DNA from 3 places in the Paenibacillus sp. FSL H3-0310 genome. Region 1 is predicted to be linked to each of the others. Evidence: predicted binding sites of a transcription regulator. Region 1 holds the regulator's gene; each other region holds the start of a gene.
The links. Region 1 encodes NrdR, which represses ribonucleotide reductase genes. Its sites were predicted from a motif close to AACACNATATATNGTGTT; they were not measured.

Region 1 (6,063 bases):
TTAAAAGCGGCTATTGCACCGGGAGTCGTGTTTCCGCACTACTCTCTTTGCATTGTACGTTTTATCTACCCAAACTATACCACGATCAAAACCAAATAAAAAGTCACTCTTCCCCAAACAACAAAAAAACGGCATTTCTGCCGTTTCTTTAGGATGGACTCTCAGGGGCTCGAACCCTGGACAAATAGATTAAGAGTCTACTGCTCTACCAACTGAGCTAAGAGTCCATATGATGTTTGGTGGAGCCAAGGGGGATCGAACCCCTGACCTCATCGCTGCCAGCGATGCGCTCTCCCAGCTGAGCTATGGCCCCAAACTGAAATTTCAGATGTATGAAATCACACATTTTTTAATTTTAGTTTGGTCGTAATTGAGTTGTTCCGATAAACTCAAGCGTCGTAGGCGACTTCTATATAATATAAAAAATCGCCCTCTATGTCAACACTTTTTTTAAAAATCATTTTTCCACTCAAATTCCCCGCTCAAAACTCAGAGGAAACAAACCAGTACAAGCACTCCTAACAGACCCTAAGATTTGCTGTACGCCCTAACTGGACAAAACCCTATAATCCCTCTAATTCTCCCGTACTCTTGGATAGCAGCCCCTTGAGTTCCTTCATGAACATATTAATATCCTTGAACTGGCGATATACGGACGCAAAACGAACGTAAGCCACTTCATCTACTGGGTAGAGCTGCTCCATCACGAATTCACCAATCTGTTGGCTTTCCACTTCCGCAACGGCGATGCCGCGCAGAGATTTCTCAACCTCGGACACGATCTTTTCTAGACGTTCCACAGAAACCGGCCGTTTCTCACAAGCACGGATGAGACCACGGAGTATTTTATCACGACTGAATTCCTCACGGCTGCCGTCTTTTTTAATTACAATGAGTGGCGTTTCTTCAATCATTTCAAAAGTAGTGAAACGTTTGCTGCAACGCTCACATTCACGCCTACGACGGATTGACTTATTTTCATTCGCTGGTCGCGAGTCCAGCACTTTAGTATTTGTGTGATCACAGTAAGGGCATTTCATAAGCTTCATCACTTCCTATTACATAATGGTATGGGTCCCGGCACGTTATAAATCCGGCTTTTGAACGGCTTTTTTATTATTTCCAGAAATCACCGTTTTTTTCTTGTAATGATAATGGCAAGTCCGGCACATAATACAGTTACCAACAGAGGAGGTGAACAGCAATGAGCCAAAGCAACAACTCCAATAACCTTGTAGCTCCAAATTCCCGCGGTGCCTTGGAACAACTTAAATACGAAGTTGCCCAAGAACTAGGAATCACGCTTTCCCCAGATGGTTACCAAGGCAATAAAACTTCTTATGAAAATGGTTCGATCGGTGGTTACATCACTAAACGTCTTGTAACCCTGGCAGAACAACAACTGGCAGGTCAATACAAATAACCTGACCAACATAAGCTTTTTGAAGAAGTATTAAACGACCTACAGGTCGTTTAATACTTCTTTTTATACATAACACGGTAGAAATTAAAATTCTTTGTAAATGTCCGTGTACTGATCATAGTAATAATTAACGCGCTGTACATAATGCCTGGTTTCACCAATGGGAATATCTTTAATGGTTGCATCTGTCCCATCCCAGACCCCTTCGTCCAACCAGCGTTGAACTTTTCCGGGCCCAGCATTATAGGCTGCGATAATTGCTGTACGTTTACCTTCGAACTGACGGGATAAAGTTGAAAGATACCATGTACCCAGTTCAATATTAGCCGAAGGCTCATGCTTGAGTTCTTCCATAGATACGTTTGGAAGCTTGGCCTTTTCCAGCGCCCACTTCGCGGTATCCGGCATAAGCTGCATCAGCCCTAGTGCGCCTTTTTTGGATTCTCGTCCAGTTTTAAAGTTCGTTTCTACACGAATAATCGCGGTTACAAGAAACGGGTCTATCTCATAAGTGATGCTGTGCTTGCGAATCTCATCTTTAAAATGGATGGGATAAAACCACGACATCCAGTTAGTACTCAGAAACAATATTGCCGTAAAACCCACAAATAGCAGAAGCAGTACTCTTTTTTTACGTAGCCATTTCATGATAAACCCAGCCTGTCCCAAAAAACAGCAACCTGTTGCTCAGTGTACGCAAGATCGCCACTGTTGTCGATGATGTAGTCCGCTTTATTACGTTTCTGTTCAATATCCATCTGTGCATTCAATCGCGCTTCTGCTTCTTCTAAAGAGAGCCTATTACGTTCCATTAATCGAGCAATTTGCATTTCACGGGGAACGTACACTACTACAATCTCATGGAACAGGGTCTCAAGCCCTGATTCAAAAAGAAGCGGAATATCCACAATAATAAGCCGCTTCGGCTCTTCCTGCTCCATGCTGTACATACGGTCTTTGATTTCCTGCCGGATAGCAGGATGCGTCAAATTGTTCAAGGTTTGCAGGGCCACAGGATCTTGAAAGACGATTTCACCTAATTTGGCCCTATTCAGTGTTCCATCCGGAAAAAGGATCTCTTTTCCGAATTGCTTAGCAGCAGCAGCCAACACTTCATGCCCGGGAAGCATAACTTCTCTGGCGATCACATCGGCATCAACCAGCCTCGCTCCCTTGTTCACAAGCAGTGCAGACACTGTGCTTTTTCCGGATGCGATTCCTCCGGTTAAGCCTATAATCATGTACTCACCTCATAATAGCTTCAGTATTCCCATTGCAATTAATAATAACGCTGGTAATGCGGCAGCATGCTTCATCCAGTAGTTCCCGGCAAATCTAAGTCCAGTCTTCATACCCAGCAATAGAAATGTACCACTAAACAAAGCTATTGTAAGTGATGTCCATATCGGATTGAAGCCAAGCAGCGCTGCGCCAAGTCCAGCCCCAAAAGCATCCAGAGAGAGCGCAATCCCCAGTATCATCGCTTCCATCGAAGAGATGCTTCCTGAGGCATCCATATCCGCAGAAGACGGGGTACGCAAGATCTGTACTACAATTCCCAAACGGCGAAGCTCAAGTGAAAAAACAGCTGATTTCAACGGTTCATCATTCATAACAGGTTCTGTACCCGCTTCAGAATCAGCAGCTACCTCTGCCCAAGCCTGCTCGGAAAATGAGCCCTTATCTACCGTTTCAGCTTTACGTCCGCCATCTGCATCTTTCTCTTTTTGCATCAGCATCTGAACAAGCGACCAGCATCCCATTAGCACAAGTATAACCGCACCAACTATAGAAGCTGCATTCGGAGACACTACCTTGGCAAGCAAAACCCCAACCTGCATCGATACACAGATAACTACCCCCGAACAGAGCGAGATAATCAGAACGGAGAGCAGTGGTATTTTCATTTTACGCAGCCCATATGTAATTCCTACACCAAAACCATCCAAACTCAAGGCAAACGCTAGCAATAGCAGTGAAAATAATGGGCTGAGCACCCGCAATCCCTCCTGTGAAGAACCGGAAAACTGAAATTTTATCGTTTCAGCTTCCGTTCTCTATTAAGCATTCTTCACACAGTATATGGGCGGGACAAGTAGTGGGTGCCAACCTTATTATTTCAACAAATTCAGTGAACAGTCGGACGCTGGCAATTTGGACAATAATGCGTGCCACGACCGCCTACAACCGTCTTCTCAATCATCGTTCCGCAGTTACTACACGGCTGATCCTTACGACCGTAAATCAATAGCTGCTGCTGATACGTACCGCTCTCACCTTGGCCATTAACATATGACTTAACAGATGAACCTCCGGCGTTAACCGCTTCGGCCAGCGTGCTTACAATAGCATGATGCAGCTTGTCCAATTGATTGTCCGTGAGCGCTTTGGCGCTGTCTTCAGGATGGATACCCGCACGGTGCAACGACTCATCTACATAAATATTGCCGATGCCGACGATATATTCCTGATTAAGCAGCAGCGATTTAATTTTGGTGCTTTTACCGGACACGATCTGCTTAAACCTCTCCGGTGTAAAAGAAGGCTCCAGCGGCTCCTGCCCCAGCTTATTTAAAGGCGGCAGCTGAAGATCTTCTCCCATCTGAAAAAGATGCATTGTCCCAAATTGGCGAACATCCGTGTAACGCAGCTCAGTTCCATCCGTAAAATGAAAAATCACATGTGTATGCTTGTCCAGTGGGTCATCATTTGAAAAAAGTCCGTAACGGCCTTCCATCCGTAAATGTGACACAAGCACCAGACCATCCAGCACAATACGCAAAAACTTTCCTCTTCGTTCAACTTTTACAATGCTATGACCTGCCAGCAGGTGGGCAAAAGCCTGAATATCATCCGGACGCTGAATAATCCGCGCCAACCGGACGGTTACATTCTCTATCTGCTTTCCATTAACTAACTCATTAAGTGTTCTCTTGACTGTCTCTACTTCCGGTAATTCCGGCATGATGTCTTCACCTCAACTACATTATAGCTGATATGCACACCTTAAAGGGAGTCTATTTCGCCTCGTACCAGTTACTTCCAAAGCTGACCTCTGCCTTAAGCGGCACAGATAACTTTAGGGCTCCACCCATTACTTCCGGCAAAAGCGTCTTCATAAGCTCCATTTCATCCTCTGGCACCTCGAATACAAGCTCATCGTGTACTTGAAGCAGCATACGGCTCTTAAGCCCACGATCAAATAACGCCTTGTCCATATGCACCATCGCCAGCTTGATTATATCCGCTGCTGTTCCCTGTATAGGTGTATTCATTGCTGTCCGCTCCGCAAAAGAGCGCAGATTAAAGTTCTTCGCATTAATCTCCGGCAGATAACGGCGACGTTCGAGCAATGTGGTCACATAACCATACTTCCGTGCCTCCACTACAATATCGTCCATATAGCGGCGTACACCCTGATAAACCTCAAAATACTGTTCAATAAATTGCGCGGCTTCCTTACGCGGAATATTCAGATTCTGCGAGAGACCGTAATCACTGATCCCGTAGACGATCCCAAAGTTAACGGCTTTTGCGGCACGGCGCATATTACTGTCCACCTGTTCTGCGGTCACACCGAACACATCCATCGCTGTCTTCGTGTGAATATCCATATCATGCAGAAAGGCTTCCTTCATCCGCTCATCGCCGGAAATATGTGCCAGCACACGCAGTTCGATCTGCGAATAGTCGGCTGCCAGGATGGACCAGCCCGGTTCGGACGGAACGAATACCTTGCGGATTTTGCGTCCTTCCTCTAGACGAATCGGGATATTTTGCAAGTTCGGGAATTGGCTGCTAAGCCGTCCTGTAGCGGCAATTGTCTGCCGATAGAATGTATGCACCTTCCCTGTGTTCGGGGAAATTTCTTTAAGCAGCCCCTCTACGTAGGTAGATTGCAGCTTTGCAATTGTGCGATATTGCAGAATCAAACGCACCACATCGTGGTATGGCGCCAGTTTCTCAAGCACTTCGGCATCCGTGGAATAACCCGTCTTCGTCTTCTTGACGACAGGCAGACCTAGCTTTACAAACAAGATTTCACCCAGCTGCTTTGGTGAGTTCAAATTAAACTCAGTGCCACAAATCTCGTATATTTCACTGACCAATTTAGAAATTTGCGCCTCGAATTCTTTTCCAAGCTCTTTAAGATCACCAGCATTGACTGCAATCCCCTGTTTCTCCATATCCGCCAAAATCCGTGACAAAGGCATTTCCAGATCCTCGAATAGCCCTGTCATTGCGGTCTCCACCAGCTCCTGCTGTTGCTTCTGTGCGATTCCAAGAACCGTTGCACTCTTTCGTGCAACGTGATTTCCTAAAACTTCAAGCTCAGGGATTTTGTATTTGGCACCTTTACCAAATACCTCTTCATCAGGAGAGAGCCGCGGCAAGCCGTATTTAGCAGTGAGATCATTTAGATTCTGATTAGCCTCCGTAGGATCAAGCAAATAAGCCGCCAGCTGCACATCATGGGCAGCACCTGCAAAAGCAATTCCCTGCCAGTGTAGAGCCAAATCAGCGCGGTGAAGATCATATCCACTTTTCGGAGCCTTTTCATCTCCTAGCCAATCACGCAGCTTCGCAGCGGCCGGTTTATGCAGTAATTCAAACGGCACATAGTAATGCCGCTCCAGAGA
Region 2 (6,063 bases), on a different contig from region 1:
GCCGATATTCTAGTTACGATTGAAGACAACGGTATAGGGATGAAGGAAGAAGAAATCTCCACGATTCTGTCGAATCCAGGTGATGGAAGCAAAGAGATGCCCGAGAATATTGGACTCCGCAGCGTAAATGAACGTTTGCGCCTGGCATTTGGGGATAATTACGGTCTTTCGATCGAGAGTGAGTCGGGCCAATATACCCGGATGAAGATTCTTCTGCCGTTCCTGCAAAAGGAATAGAGTAGCATATCAAGCAAGGATGTGATGGAATTGATCAAGTTGTTAATTGCTGATGACGAGGCGCTGGTCTGCATCGGCTTGCAGTCCATGCTGAAGTGGGAGCAATATAATATAGAAATTGTCGGCATTGCACACAACGGGGCTCAAGAGGAAGAAATGATTGACACCCTACGTCCTGACATCGTAATCAGCGATATAAAAATGCCAATTAAAAGCGGCTTAGAAGTTGCCAATGCGGTACGCAAAAAACACGGCCGGCTTCCGCTGTTCATCATCTTAACAAGCTACGAGGAATTCGAATACGCGCGTGGAGCGATTGAAGTGCAAGCCACAGATTATCTAGTGAAGCTAGAACTGACACCAGAGGCACTTGATGCCTCCATTCGGAAAGCAATTTCCCAGTTGGAGGCTTTTCAAACCCTAGACAGCTATCCCATGCTTGCTCATAGAGGCAATCTACAAGCTCAACGCGATAAATTTTTCATCCGCCTGTTCAATAACTTATTCGCAAATAAAAACCAGTACCTTTTGCAGAGAGATGATTTAAACCTTGAGCTCAAGGAACCTGCTTATCTAGTCTGCACTTGCCGTATTTTGGGACCAGACAGTGTCCCGCCACGCGGCGATAAAATGGTTGCTCTGTGCTCAAGTACCGTCCAAATGGCTAAAGATACGCTTACTTCCATAAGACCTTGTTATGTGAGCAGTCTGGACTTGCGCAATTTTGCTGTAACCCTGCCCGTCAACGGGACGGATTCACGGCAATGGATGCCTGAGATTGAAATGCTATTGACCCATATGGCCTCCATACTCCATAACTACTTCAATGTAAGGATCATCGGCGCGATCGGCTTTGCGGTCGAGGATCCTTATTTGCTGCGGGAAAGCTACCTCGCTGCGCGAAAAGCGCTTCCTGCTGCGGTTAAAGCACAGTCGTTTGTGTTTTTTGCCGAAGGAGAGTCGCTGGAGCAGGATCATCTGTTGTTTGATTTCTCCGAATTGCGTACAGAGATCCGCCGTGCTTTTGAAGAAATGGATACCCAAGCTTTATACGCCATTATCTCCAAAATGATCGAAATCTTCGACGGCCGGGCCGACCTGCTGGTTCCCGCCACTGATGCCGCCTGCAACATTCTGTACATGGCCACTTCACTGCTCGCAGACGGTGAGAACATTGTGGAACAAATTTTCGAAAATGAACCGGAGGGCTACCGGGCTATCTACCAGATGCATACGATTGAAGAGATCGCTGGCTGGCTGATCCAGTTCCGGGACGGTTGCTCAGACATCCTCTCTACCCGCAGACAAAGCTACAAGGAGCAGCTCGTCAAAAATGTCCAAGAGTATATTAAACGAAATCTCGGAACTAAGCTCTCGCTCAATCAAGTGGCTGATGTCTTCAATTTCAGTCCCAACTATCTGAGCCACCTTTTCTCCAAGGTTGCCAAGGTCAACTATGTGGAATATATCACGGAGATCAAAATCACGACAGCCAAAGAAATGATGGCACGTGGGGAAGGTCGCATCTACGAAATCTCACAGAAGCTGGGATATGAGAGTGCCTTCTATTTCAGTAAAGTTTTCAAAAAGGTAACCGGAATTTCCCCCAGGGAATACATGCAGCAACTTAAAGCAGATTCACCATCTGACCGAAGCCTCGGAGTGAACAACCGTTCTTGAGATAAAGAGATTATTAAGAATAATCCCACTTCGCAAAAATAAAGCCAATAAATCTGCAAGGAGCAGGCTCTGTTCCTTACAGATTTATTGGCTTGCCATCACCCTCAGCAGCATCCCTAAGTATCACCCTTATTCCTGCAATTTTTTTATTTTTATTTTTAAACTAGCAAAATGCTAATACTCCGGTCTTTCTGCCCTAAAAGTCTACCAAAAAACCGCTTACGAGACACTTTCCCAGCTATTAAGACTGCTGTTCCCATATTGACTTTTCAACATATAGTAATTAAAATAAACAACGCACACTAAATATAGTATAGATACGATTTTTCAGAATTTATAGCTTATCCATTCAGTTTTCATACTATTTTCAATAGTTTTTAATATTTACAGGGGGACAGACACCATGCTAGTCGCGTATGATTCAAAAACAGGAAATGTCAGACGCTTCATCAGCAAACTTAAGTTGCCGGCTGTGCAGATTGAGGAGCATATGACGATTGATGAGCCCTATGTGCTTATTACATATACCACCGGCTTTGGACAGATTCCAGAAAAGGTGTCTACTTTCTTGAAGAACAATAATGCCAATCTGAAGGGCATCGCCGCCAGCGGCAATAAGAACTGGGGCGAGCTGTTCGCGCACAGCGCGGACTTGATTGCAGATCGGTATAACGTGCCCGTTATCGGTAAATTTGAGTTATCGGGTACATTTGGCGATGTAGAACGGATTAAACAGGAGGTGAGCCGGGTTGCGGCATATTGAATTAAACAACATGTTGATGAAGAGAGACGAAAGTGGCTTCTTTCAGTTAGACAAAGATCTTGAGGCAGTAGCCGAATTTATGCGGGATGTAGAGCGCCGGAGTCTGGTTTTTGCGAATACAAAAGCCAAGGTTGATTATATGATTGAACAGGATTTCTACGAGAATTTTTACGAACAGTACAGCACGGCGGAAATTGAAGAAGTCTACCAGATTACCCATGCCTACAACTTCAGTTTTCCATCTTATATGGCAGCTTCGAAATTCTACACGGATTACGCTGTAAAAACCAATGACCGCAAACAATATCTGGAGCATTACCCGGACCGTGTGGCGGCAGTCGCCCTTCACCTGGGACGTGGCAATGCCGATACTGCGGGGGTACTTGCCCGTTCGATGATGGAACAGCGCCTGCAACCTGCGACACCAACCTTCTTAAATGCCGGTAAGAGCCGGCGTGGTGAGCTCGTCTCCTGCTTCCTAATCGAAATGGACGACTCGCTCAATTCGATCAACTATGTGCTGAATACCTGCATGCAGTTGTCGAAGATCGGTGGCGGTGTGGCCGTTAACCTATCCAAGCTACGCTCCCGTGGTGAAACTATCAAGGGTGTTGAGGATGCTGCGAAGGGAATTATACCTGTACTTAAGCTGATGGAAGACGGCTTCTCCTATGCAGATCAGATGGGTCAACGTAAAGGATCAGGAGCAGCCTATTACAATATTTTTGGCTGGGACGTTCTGGAATTCCTCGACAGCAAGAAAATCAACGCTGACGAAAAAACAAGACTCAAAACCCTGTCCATCGGCCTGATTATTCCAAACCGCTTCTATAAGCTGGCGAAGGACAATGAGGCGCTGCATGTATTTGCTCCTTACAGTGTGTACAAAGCCTACGGCACGCATCTCGACGATATGGATCTGGATGACATGTATGATAAGCTGCTGGCCGATCCACGTGTCAAAAAGAAGAAAGCTATGAGCGCACGGGATATGCTGACCAAAATTGCCATGATCCAGCTGGAATCTGGCTATCCATATATCATGAACAAGAGCAATGCCAATGCGGCCCATGCCCTGAAAAACGTCGGACAGATCAAAATGTCCAACCTTTGTACTGAAATCTTTCAGCTGCAGGAGACCTCAGAGATTGCCGACTACGGACAGGAGAGTACAATCCGCCGCGATGTAAGCTGCAATCTGGCTTCCTTGAACATTGTTAACGTGATGGAACATGGCAAAATCCGTGAATCCGTACATGAGGGCATGATCGCCCTGACCGCTGTTAGCGATATGACCAGTATTTCCAATGCCCCAGGCGTAGCCAAAGCAAACAAGGAAATGCACTCTGTCGGTCTTGGCGTCATGAATCTGCACGGCTATCTGGCTAAGAACAACATTGCTTATGAAAGCGAGCAGGCCCGCGATTTTGCCCGGACCTTCTTTATGACTATGAATTTCCACTCGCTAGAGAAAAGCATGGAAATCGCTGCCGCCACGGGCCGATCTTTCCATGGATTTGAGGCTTCTGATTATGCTACGGGAGCTTATTTCGAGCGTTACCTGACTACCGATTACCGCCCGGTTACCCCAAGGGTACAAGAATTATTCGGAGATATTTATATCCCATCCCCAGCAGACTGGGAACAATTGCGGGATGCGGTAAAAACAAATGGCCTATACCATGCTTACCGTTTGGCGATTGCGCCAACGGCCAGCATTTCCTATATCCAAAACGCCACTTCAAGCGTTATGCCGATTGTTGAGCAGATTGAGACTCGGACTTATGCTAATTCAACTACTTATTATCCGATGCCGTACCTGCGGCCGGACAATGTGTTTTTCTATAAATCGGCTTACCAGATGGACCAGTTCAAGGTAATCGATCTGATCGCGGAAATTCAGCCCCATATCGACCAAGGTATCTCGACCGTTCTGCATGTTAACAGTGATGTTTCCACCAGAGAACTGGCCCGCTCCTACCTGTATGCGGCGCATAAAGGCTTGAAGTCGCTGTATTACACCCGGACCAAAAAGCTGTCCGTCGAGGAATGCCTCACCTGCTCGATCTAAAAGGAAGGCTATAGCCGCAGAAAAGGAGATTGCAATATTATGACCGCTATCCAAGCCGTTAACTGGAACCGTCCCGATGACGATTTCTCATTGATGTTCTGGAATCAGAACATTATGCAATTCTGGACGGACGATGAAATTCCATTATCCGATGATAAAATGTCCTGGCTCACGCTCAGTGAGCAAGAAAAGGACTCCTATATGAAGGTGCTGGGCGGCCTGACACTGCTGGATACGATTCAAGGCGGAGTCGGAATGCCACAGATTATGGAACATGTCGAAGGCCTTCAACGCAAAGCCGTACTGGGCTTCATGGGTATGATGGAACAAATTCACGCCAAATCGTACAGCAGTATTTTCACCACCTTATCCTCTACAGAGGAGATCGACAGTGTATTCCGCTGGGTAGAAGAGAATCCCTTCCTCCAGTTCAAAGCGGAGACTATCTCACAATATTACAAAAACATAGACTCACCAAAAGACCTGTACCTCGCCATGGCAGCCTCCGTGCTGCTCGAGAGCTACTTGTTCTACAGTGGTTTCTTCTATCCCCTATATCTGGCTGGGCAGGGCAAAATGACTTGCAGCGGTGAGATCATCGACCTTATTCTACGGGATGAGAGCATCCATGGGGTATATGTCGGTGTGCTGGCACAGGAGATCTTTGACGGGCTCCCAGAAGACGAGCAACGCGAACTTCACCATACGCTGGTAGAATTGCTTCGACTGCTGCATGAGAATGAAGAGCGTTATACCGAGCAGATCTATGCCCCTATCGGATTGGTGGACGAGGTTAAGACTTTCCTAAGATACAATGCCAATAAAGCGATGATGAATCTGGGCCATGATCCGCTATTTGACGAGGAAGAGATCAACCCGATTGTACAGAACGGGATCAGCACCCACACCAAGCAGCATGACTTCTTCTCGAAGAAAGGCAACGGATATGTCCGGGCGCTTAATGTGGAGCCACTGAAGGATGAAGATTTTCAATTTTAAATATAGATAAAACAAAAAGTGCGGAGAAAGCTCTCCGCACTTTTTGCTAACTCTATTTATTAGATTATTGCAATTTTTTCAGTACTGTTCTAGCTTCTTCATAGGTATCGTAAGCATCAGCAAAATCTCTGCCAAAAATACGTTTCAATTGCATTTTCCAAATTGGGTTTTTAGTTACATAAGCCCATCCTGCTTGGCCAGCTGCTTTCGCCATCTCACCTGTTGGAGCCAACATTGCTGCAACTTCAGGGGAAAGTACACTTGCAGATTCAGTTACATCAGTTGTACCCGTAAATTTAGGACTAACAAGCTT
Region 3 (6,063 bases), 300 kb from region 1:
GGCCGACGGGAAAATACATTTAGGTATCTTCGAGCCTCACACTCGACAGCCTCAAACATCCACAGGAATTGTTTCTACAGTCCAATGGAGCAATCATCATTAAAATGCCCTTTGTACTTAATGTTCCATCTATATCATCAACTTATATAAATACCGCAATAAATTTCATTGATACGAAAAAATCTCGCTCATCACAGATTGGGCAAATTAAATGGCTTTTCTGACGCTCAAATTGGCTACTTCTACAGAAGTTATTTTCTCTGTATCTCATATTATAAATCTCTGCTCGCTTATTTCTTCTAGCTCTCCACTAGGGATAACCTACTCACAACCATCAAACGGTTCCAAAAAAGCAAATTGCGGCATTAATTGCTCCCTCCCTAATATGAGAGTCATCGACTCATTTACTTATAATTCCAATAAAGATATTCGACATAATAAAAAATGCCAAACATAATTTATTACATTCAAAAAGTCCCGATATAGGAAATTCCTAATCGGGACTTTTTGAATAGTTATTTATTTTTCCAATACAAATTTCTGAGAATAAAACTATATTGTATTTAATCTTAGAAACAAAAGAAAAACAAAGTGAATGTCATTGCAAAATTCAGCATAAATATGCTCTATTGAATATTAATGTAACAAAATTCATTGATTTCTCATTTTTCACGTGCCATTTTTCTCATATCCTAGGCGCCCTCTGCTTGCTCTAATTTATCATTAAGAGGCAACTGAGGGTTTAAATAAGCATATAAAAGTTGCTTTGCAATTTCGTGATCTTCATTAACGGAGGAATATTGTTCAACTGCCTTGTGTTGTCTGTACAATAAGTAAAAAAGTCAGTTGATTCCAGATTACAGTCCCTATGACCCCCAGACTGTGAGAGCTTATATAAAAGCTTGTGATTGACTCAATTGTCTTAATCGACTATACATTCACCAGAGCAGGAAAAAGGAACATAGTGGTAGTTCAAATTTTCAACAAAGACAGGGTGTCGTCTACATGTAAATAGTAAACCGGGCTGGTCTTCGTATAAATAATTATGATTGCAACACATCGCCTTTCTAAATGTGAAATATTACTCCTCACTCATTCCCTTCACAATCTCTTATCCGGCAGATGATGAATGCGTTCTGAAGTTCCTTTGCGACTTCCAAGATTCGGCCACGCACATGGATATTTCCCTTTGTGGAACCAGCGAGTACAAATTTTGTTGCAATACATAGTTGATGGTCTGCCTGGTATAGCGCGGATGATGGATGGCTGGACCAGAAGGTTGGTAGTAAAGGACTCTCTTCGCTCCTCCTTAATCTCCTACAAAGTCTGATAAGCCTTGTTTAAAGCGATGTCCCACTTCAGAAGGGCCCCTTCAGTGCATTTTTGTAATACACTACAGTATGGTATTGGATAAACAGGTGGATGCACACCCTTCGAGGGAATACTTCCTTAGGGTTAGTGGAGTGGCTTTATCCAACATCAGATAAAAGTCCCGATATAGGAAATTTCCTAATCGGGACCTTTTGTATAGTTATAATATAATTGTTTGCTTGAATCAAACACATAACAACATTTGAATAATTATTCAATGCAACATATAAATATACCTAAATGAATATTTATACAAAATATTGAGTGCCGACCATTTTTCTCACTTTTCATGAGCCATTTTTCGCAGATTTCTTGGTCGTTTTCGCAGCTTTGGTGATCCACCACACATTTTCCCACAAAACACTTATCGGCTCTACCGTTTACCCGCAACGACTATAACCGCAATTGCCACAAGTCTTACAACCCTCAATATTAATCAGCGAGGCGCTGCCGCAGGATGGGCAAAGGTCACGGGAAGCCGTAGCATGGTTATGTCCATGATGACCACCATGTCCATCTTCCGTAGCTGACGGAACGCTCGATTTCAACTCCGCATTTAATGCTTCATTGAAATCCTCCAGCTCCAAAGTTGCCGCAATCGGAGCAGGTACATGATCATCATGAGCATTGTTCAGCACATGTGATTCCAGTGCCTTAGCTACAGCGTCAGCAATGGATTCAACCCGGTTCGCGCCGAAGCCGATAGCTCCTGATCCGCCAATGCCTTTCAGATGTTTAATCAACAGCTCCACTTTCTCACCATGATCTCCGTAACGGAGGAACAAGGAGCAGACGCGGCCTAATGCTTCTGCCATAGCAAATACGTCAGAACCTGCTTTACCTACATTCAGGAAGATTTCAGCCGGTATTCCATCAAGATCATTGATCGTAATATATGCCATCCCAAATGGTGTGTTGATTTTATAGGTAGCGCCGCGCAGAACCTGCGGACGTTTTTTGTATTGTTTATCCGCCTCTTTTGTAGTCACTTGAGGCGCCGGGCTTGCTGCTACAACATTTGTACTCGCTTCTACAGTAGTTGTAGCTTCCTCTGCCGCAACCGTAGCAGCTTCTTTTTTGTCTTCCTTCTTCGTGGTTTCCAGAACTTGAACGTCACGACTTCCATCGCGGTAGATCGTAACACCCTTACATCCTAGATCAAAGGCCATTTCATATAGCTCAGCCGTCTCCTCAACCGTAAAGTCAGACGGGCAGTTCGCTGTTTTGGAAATAGAGCTATCTACCCAGCGTTGGATCGCTGCTTGCGCACGGATATGATCTTTAGCTGACAGATCCATCGAAGTTACAAAGTAGTCAGGCAGCTCTTCACCCGGATGAGCCTCCAGCCACTCTTGAGCGATTGGAACAAACTGTTCGTCATAGCCAAGACGACTTTGACGGAAATATTTGAAGGCAAAATAAGGCTCAATTCCCGTAGAAGTACCTACCATTGTACCTGTACTACCTGTAGGTGCTTGTGTAATCACTGTAACGTTACGCATACCATGTTCACGAATCGCTTCGCCAACCTCTGGATACGCTTCGACTATATTTTTCATAAAGCCGCTCATTAGATATTTCTCAGTATCAAAAGCTAGGAAGGAACCCTTCTCTCCAGCAATTTCTGCCGAAGCAAGGTAGGCTTCACGAGCCATAAAGCCGTATAGCTTGTCCAGAAACTCCAACGATTCCGGGCTGCCGTAACGGATGTTCAATTTAATCATCAGCTCCGCCAATCCCATGGTTCCGAGACCCACGCGGCGTTCCTTTTTCTGATTCGCTTCATTTTCCGGGAAATGATAAGGTGTTTTATCAATTACATTGTCCAGAAAACGGACCGAATAACGGGTTGTAGTCGCAAGATCTTCCCAATCTACATCATGATTTTTCTCATCGTAGAACTTGGACAGGTTCACCGCAGACAGATTGCAGACTCCCCAGCCTGGCAGGCCTTGCTCTCCACAAGGATTTGTACAAATAATCGGGTTGAAATACCAGCTGTTAGACATCTGGTTATAGTATTCCATGAACACGACGCCTGGCTCAGCGGATTTCCATGCCGATTCAATGATCGTACGCCACACGTCACGCGCTTTTACGGTGCGATAATGGATAACGTTTTTGCCGGCAGCTTTCCACTTGTCGAGATCGCCATCCCACATTTCGTTATATTCAGGATCGGTTGTATCCGGGAATACGAGATCCCAGTCCAGATCTTCTTTTACAGCCTTCATAAAACCATTGCTCACACATACCGAAAGGTTAGCATTAGTGACTTGGCCCATCGTTTGCTTCACGGTAATGAAGTCCTCAACATCGGGATGCCAGTCATTAATCATCAGCATGAGCGCACCACGACGGCTGCCGCCTTGCTCAATAAGCCCCGTAGTATAACTAAACAAACCGCCCCAAGATACGGAACCACTGGATGAACCATTAACCCCTCTAACAATCGCACGACGAGGACGCAATGAAGACAGGTTAATGCCCACACCGCCACCACGGGCCATAATCTCCGTCATTTCAGACAATGTCTGCATGATGCCGCCACGGCTGTCTTTTGGAGAAGGGATTACATAACAGTTGAACAATGTTAATTCTTCACTAGCACCTGCACCAGCCGCAATACGTCCACCCGGCACAAGCTTCCAATCATCTAGGATTGAACGGAATTTGCCCGCCCATTCTGCTTGAAGCTCAGATGTCTTCTCTACAGAAGCCATCGCTGTGGATAGACGGTCCCACATTTCCTCAGGAGTTTTTTCTATATTAAGGGTCAACTTTTCAACATCCGATTTCACAAGTTCGCCACTGCGCGTCTTTACAGTTACGATTCGACCACTGCGCTCTACAATTTCTCCGACTTCCTTAGTTGGAAACTTCGGATCATCTTTGGTCAGCACCAATACAACGTCGCCTACTTTAGCATTGTTGCTGTCTGCATCCTTCCAAGCATAACGATCCAAAAATATTTTTTCACTTAGCCCTTCAAGGCGTTGCTTACGTTCCACTTTACTCAATAAAAAAACCTCCCGCATGTGTAGTAGATATTAGTTTCCGGTCCAAGGTATGGGCCCACAACAAAAACTCCCTTACCATCCTCCACTGCTTAACAGGTGTATGTAGGAAGCTCATCTTGTCAATAACAAATACCAGCTAAGCACTCTATAAAAAATACATTTTCAAGCTTTTGTCACAATATATTGTGTGCGTCAGCTTTTAAACTATACCACATATTGTATCGAAGGTCTTATTCGAAAATAGAGTCAAGTTGCCGAATTATCGCAAACGTTGCTGCTTTTTCTCGCTCTTGCTCTCTTTTTTAAAGGCTATCGTGAAAAATAGGAGGTTATGAATTCTCTCGTTTACGAGCATACTACTCTTACGAATGGTGATATAAATCCGAGCTTGAGGAGGCTGCATTATGACGCAATTATTCCGTAATTCTCTACCCCAGCAAGGGGGAACACCCGCGCCGATACTGCCTGTTCCTCTTTCTTTTGACCGGAATTGGTTGCAAGATCTGGAGCTCAAATTGGAAAAGGGCGGCCCATGGGGAGACTACCGTTTATCTAAGCTTGCCGTACAAGGAGAGGAAACAGGTCTAGTAACGAGCTTCGATGAGCTGCAATGTATGAAGCATTTATCCGGCTTGTCCCCTCTTCCCCATCAGCTGGATACAGCGCATAAGGTTCTGTTCGAAATGTCAGGCCGCGCGATTCTTGCAGATGAGGTTGGACTGGGCAAGACCATTGAAGCAGGACTGGTGCTCAAAGAATATCTCGTACGCGGTCTTGTCTCCAAAGTGCTTATTCTCGTACCTGCTTCTCTAGTATTGCAATGGGTTCGTGAGCTGAATGCGAAATTTGGCATCACTGCTGTCGCTCAGAAAAAAGCCTATTCTTGGGGCAACGCCATAGTCGTCGCATCGATGGATACCGCCAAACGAGATCCTCATAAGGAAATCTTGCTGGAAAATGAATACGATATGTTGATCATTGATGAGGCTCACAAGCTGAAGAATAAAAAATCGACCAATTATCTATTTGTACAGCAATTACGCAAAAAATATTGCCTGCTGCTCACCGCGACTCCCGTTCAGAATGATCTGGGCGAACTCTTTAATCTGATCACTATACTGAAGCCGGGGCAACTTGGAAATCAGGGCGATTTTGCCTCGAATTTCGTGGTTGATAAACGCCAGCCCAAGAATGAAGGTCAACTGCGGGACGAGCTTTCGAAGGTCATGATCCGCAATCGCCGTGGTGAAGGTCCAGTTAATTTCACGAAACGAAAAGTCCGTAATATTCCCTTAGTTCTCTCCCAAGAAGAGAAAGATTTGTATAACAGTGTTACTTCCTTTGTCAAAGACCAGTATCAGGAATCCGGCGGCAATCTTAGCAGTATGCTTTCTCTGGTAACCCTTCAACGTGAGGTGTGCAGCAGCCGGGATGCCGTCTTTATCACTTTAGTTAATTTGATCAAAAAGCTGCCTGCGGATTCCCCAAAAAGAGACCGGATGATGGAGCTGCTACAGACCCTCCGTACCGTTAAAACAAACACTAAAGCTGAAACAACCTTAGCCCTCATTCAAGAAATGAATGAAAAGGTCATCGTTTTCACGGAATATCGCGCAACTCAAGAGTATTTACTACAGTATTTCCGTGAACATGGGCTGATGTGTGTCTCTTA

Region 2: nrdI (class Ib ribonucleoside-diphosphate reductase assembly flavoprotein NrdI) is a predicted target of NrdR. The motif match lies at 2,216-2,233, and genes of this name have one in related genera.
Region 3: MHH63_RS17130 (adenosylcobalamin-dependent ribonucleoside-diphosphate reductase) is a predicted target of NrdR. The motif match lies at 4,564-4,581, and genes of this name have one in related genera.

Annotation. Positions count from the first base shown of each region.
Region 1 is NZ_JBBODC010000001.1:4,079,809-4,085,871, forward strand. Features, by position in the region: tRNA gene MHH63_RS18450 (tRNA-Lys) at 155-227, opposite strand; tRNA gene MHH63_RS18455 (tRNA-Ala) at 238-313, opposite strand; gene nrdR (transcriptional regulator NrdR) at 564-1,040, opposite strand; gene MHH63_RS18465 (alpha/beta-type small acid-soluble spore protein) at 1,205-1,423, shown strand; gene MHH63_RS18470 (lytic transglycosylase domain-containing protein) at 1,508-2,071, opposite strand; gene coaE (dephospho-CoA kinase) at 2,068-2,664, opposite strand; gene MHH63_RS18480 (manganese efflux pump) at 2,674-3,420, opposite strand; gene mutM (DNA-formamidopyrimidine glycosylase) at 3,552-4,388, opposite strand; gene polA (DNA polymerase I) at 4,441-6,063, opposite strand, start outside.
Region 2 is NZ_JBBODC010000003.1:155,389-161,451, reverse strand. Features, by position in the region: gene MHH63_RS26875 (sensor histidine kinase) at 1-237, shown strand, start outside; gene MHH63_RS26870 (helix-turn-helix domain-containing protein) at 268-1,917, shown strand; gene nrdI (class Ib ribonucleoside-diphosphate reductase assembly flavoprotein NrdI) at 2,321-2,680, shown strand; gene nrdE (class 1b ribonucleoside-diphosphate reductase subunit alpha) at 2,667-4,751, shown strand; gene nrdF (class 1b ribonucleoside-diphosphate reductase subunit beta) at 4,791-5,750, shown strand; gene MHH63_RS26850 (hypothetical protein) at 5,815-6,063, opposite strand, start outside.
Region 3 is NZ_JBBODC010000001.1:3,783,494-3,789,556, forward strand. Features, by position in the region: gene MHH63_RS17130 (adenosylcobalamin-dependent ribonucleoside-diphosphate reductase) at 1,752-4,391, opposite strand; gene MHH63_RS17135 (DEAD/DEAH box helicase) at 4,796-6,063, shown strand, end outside.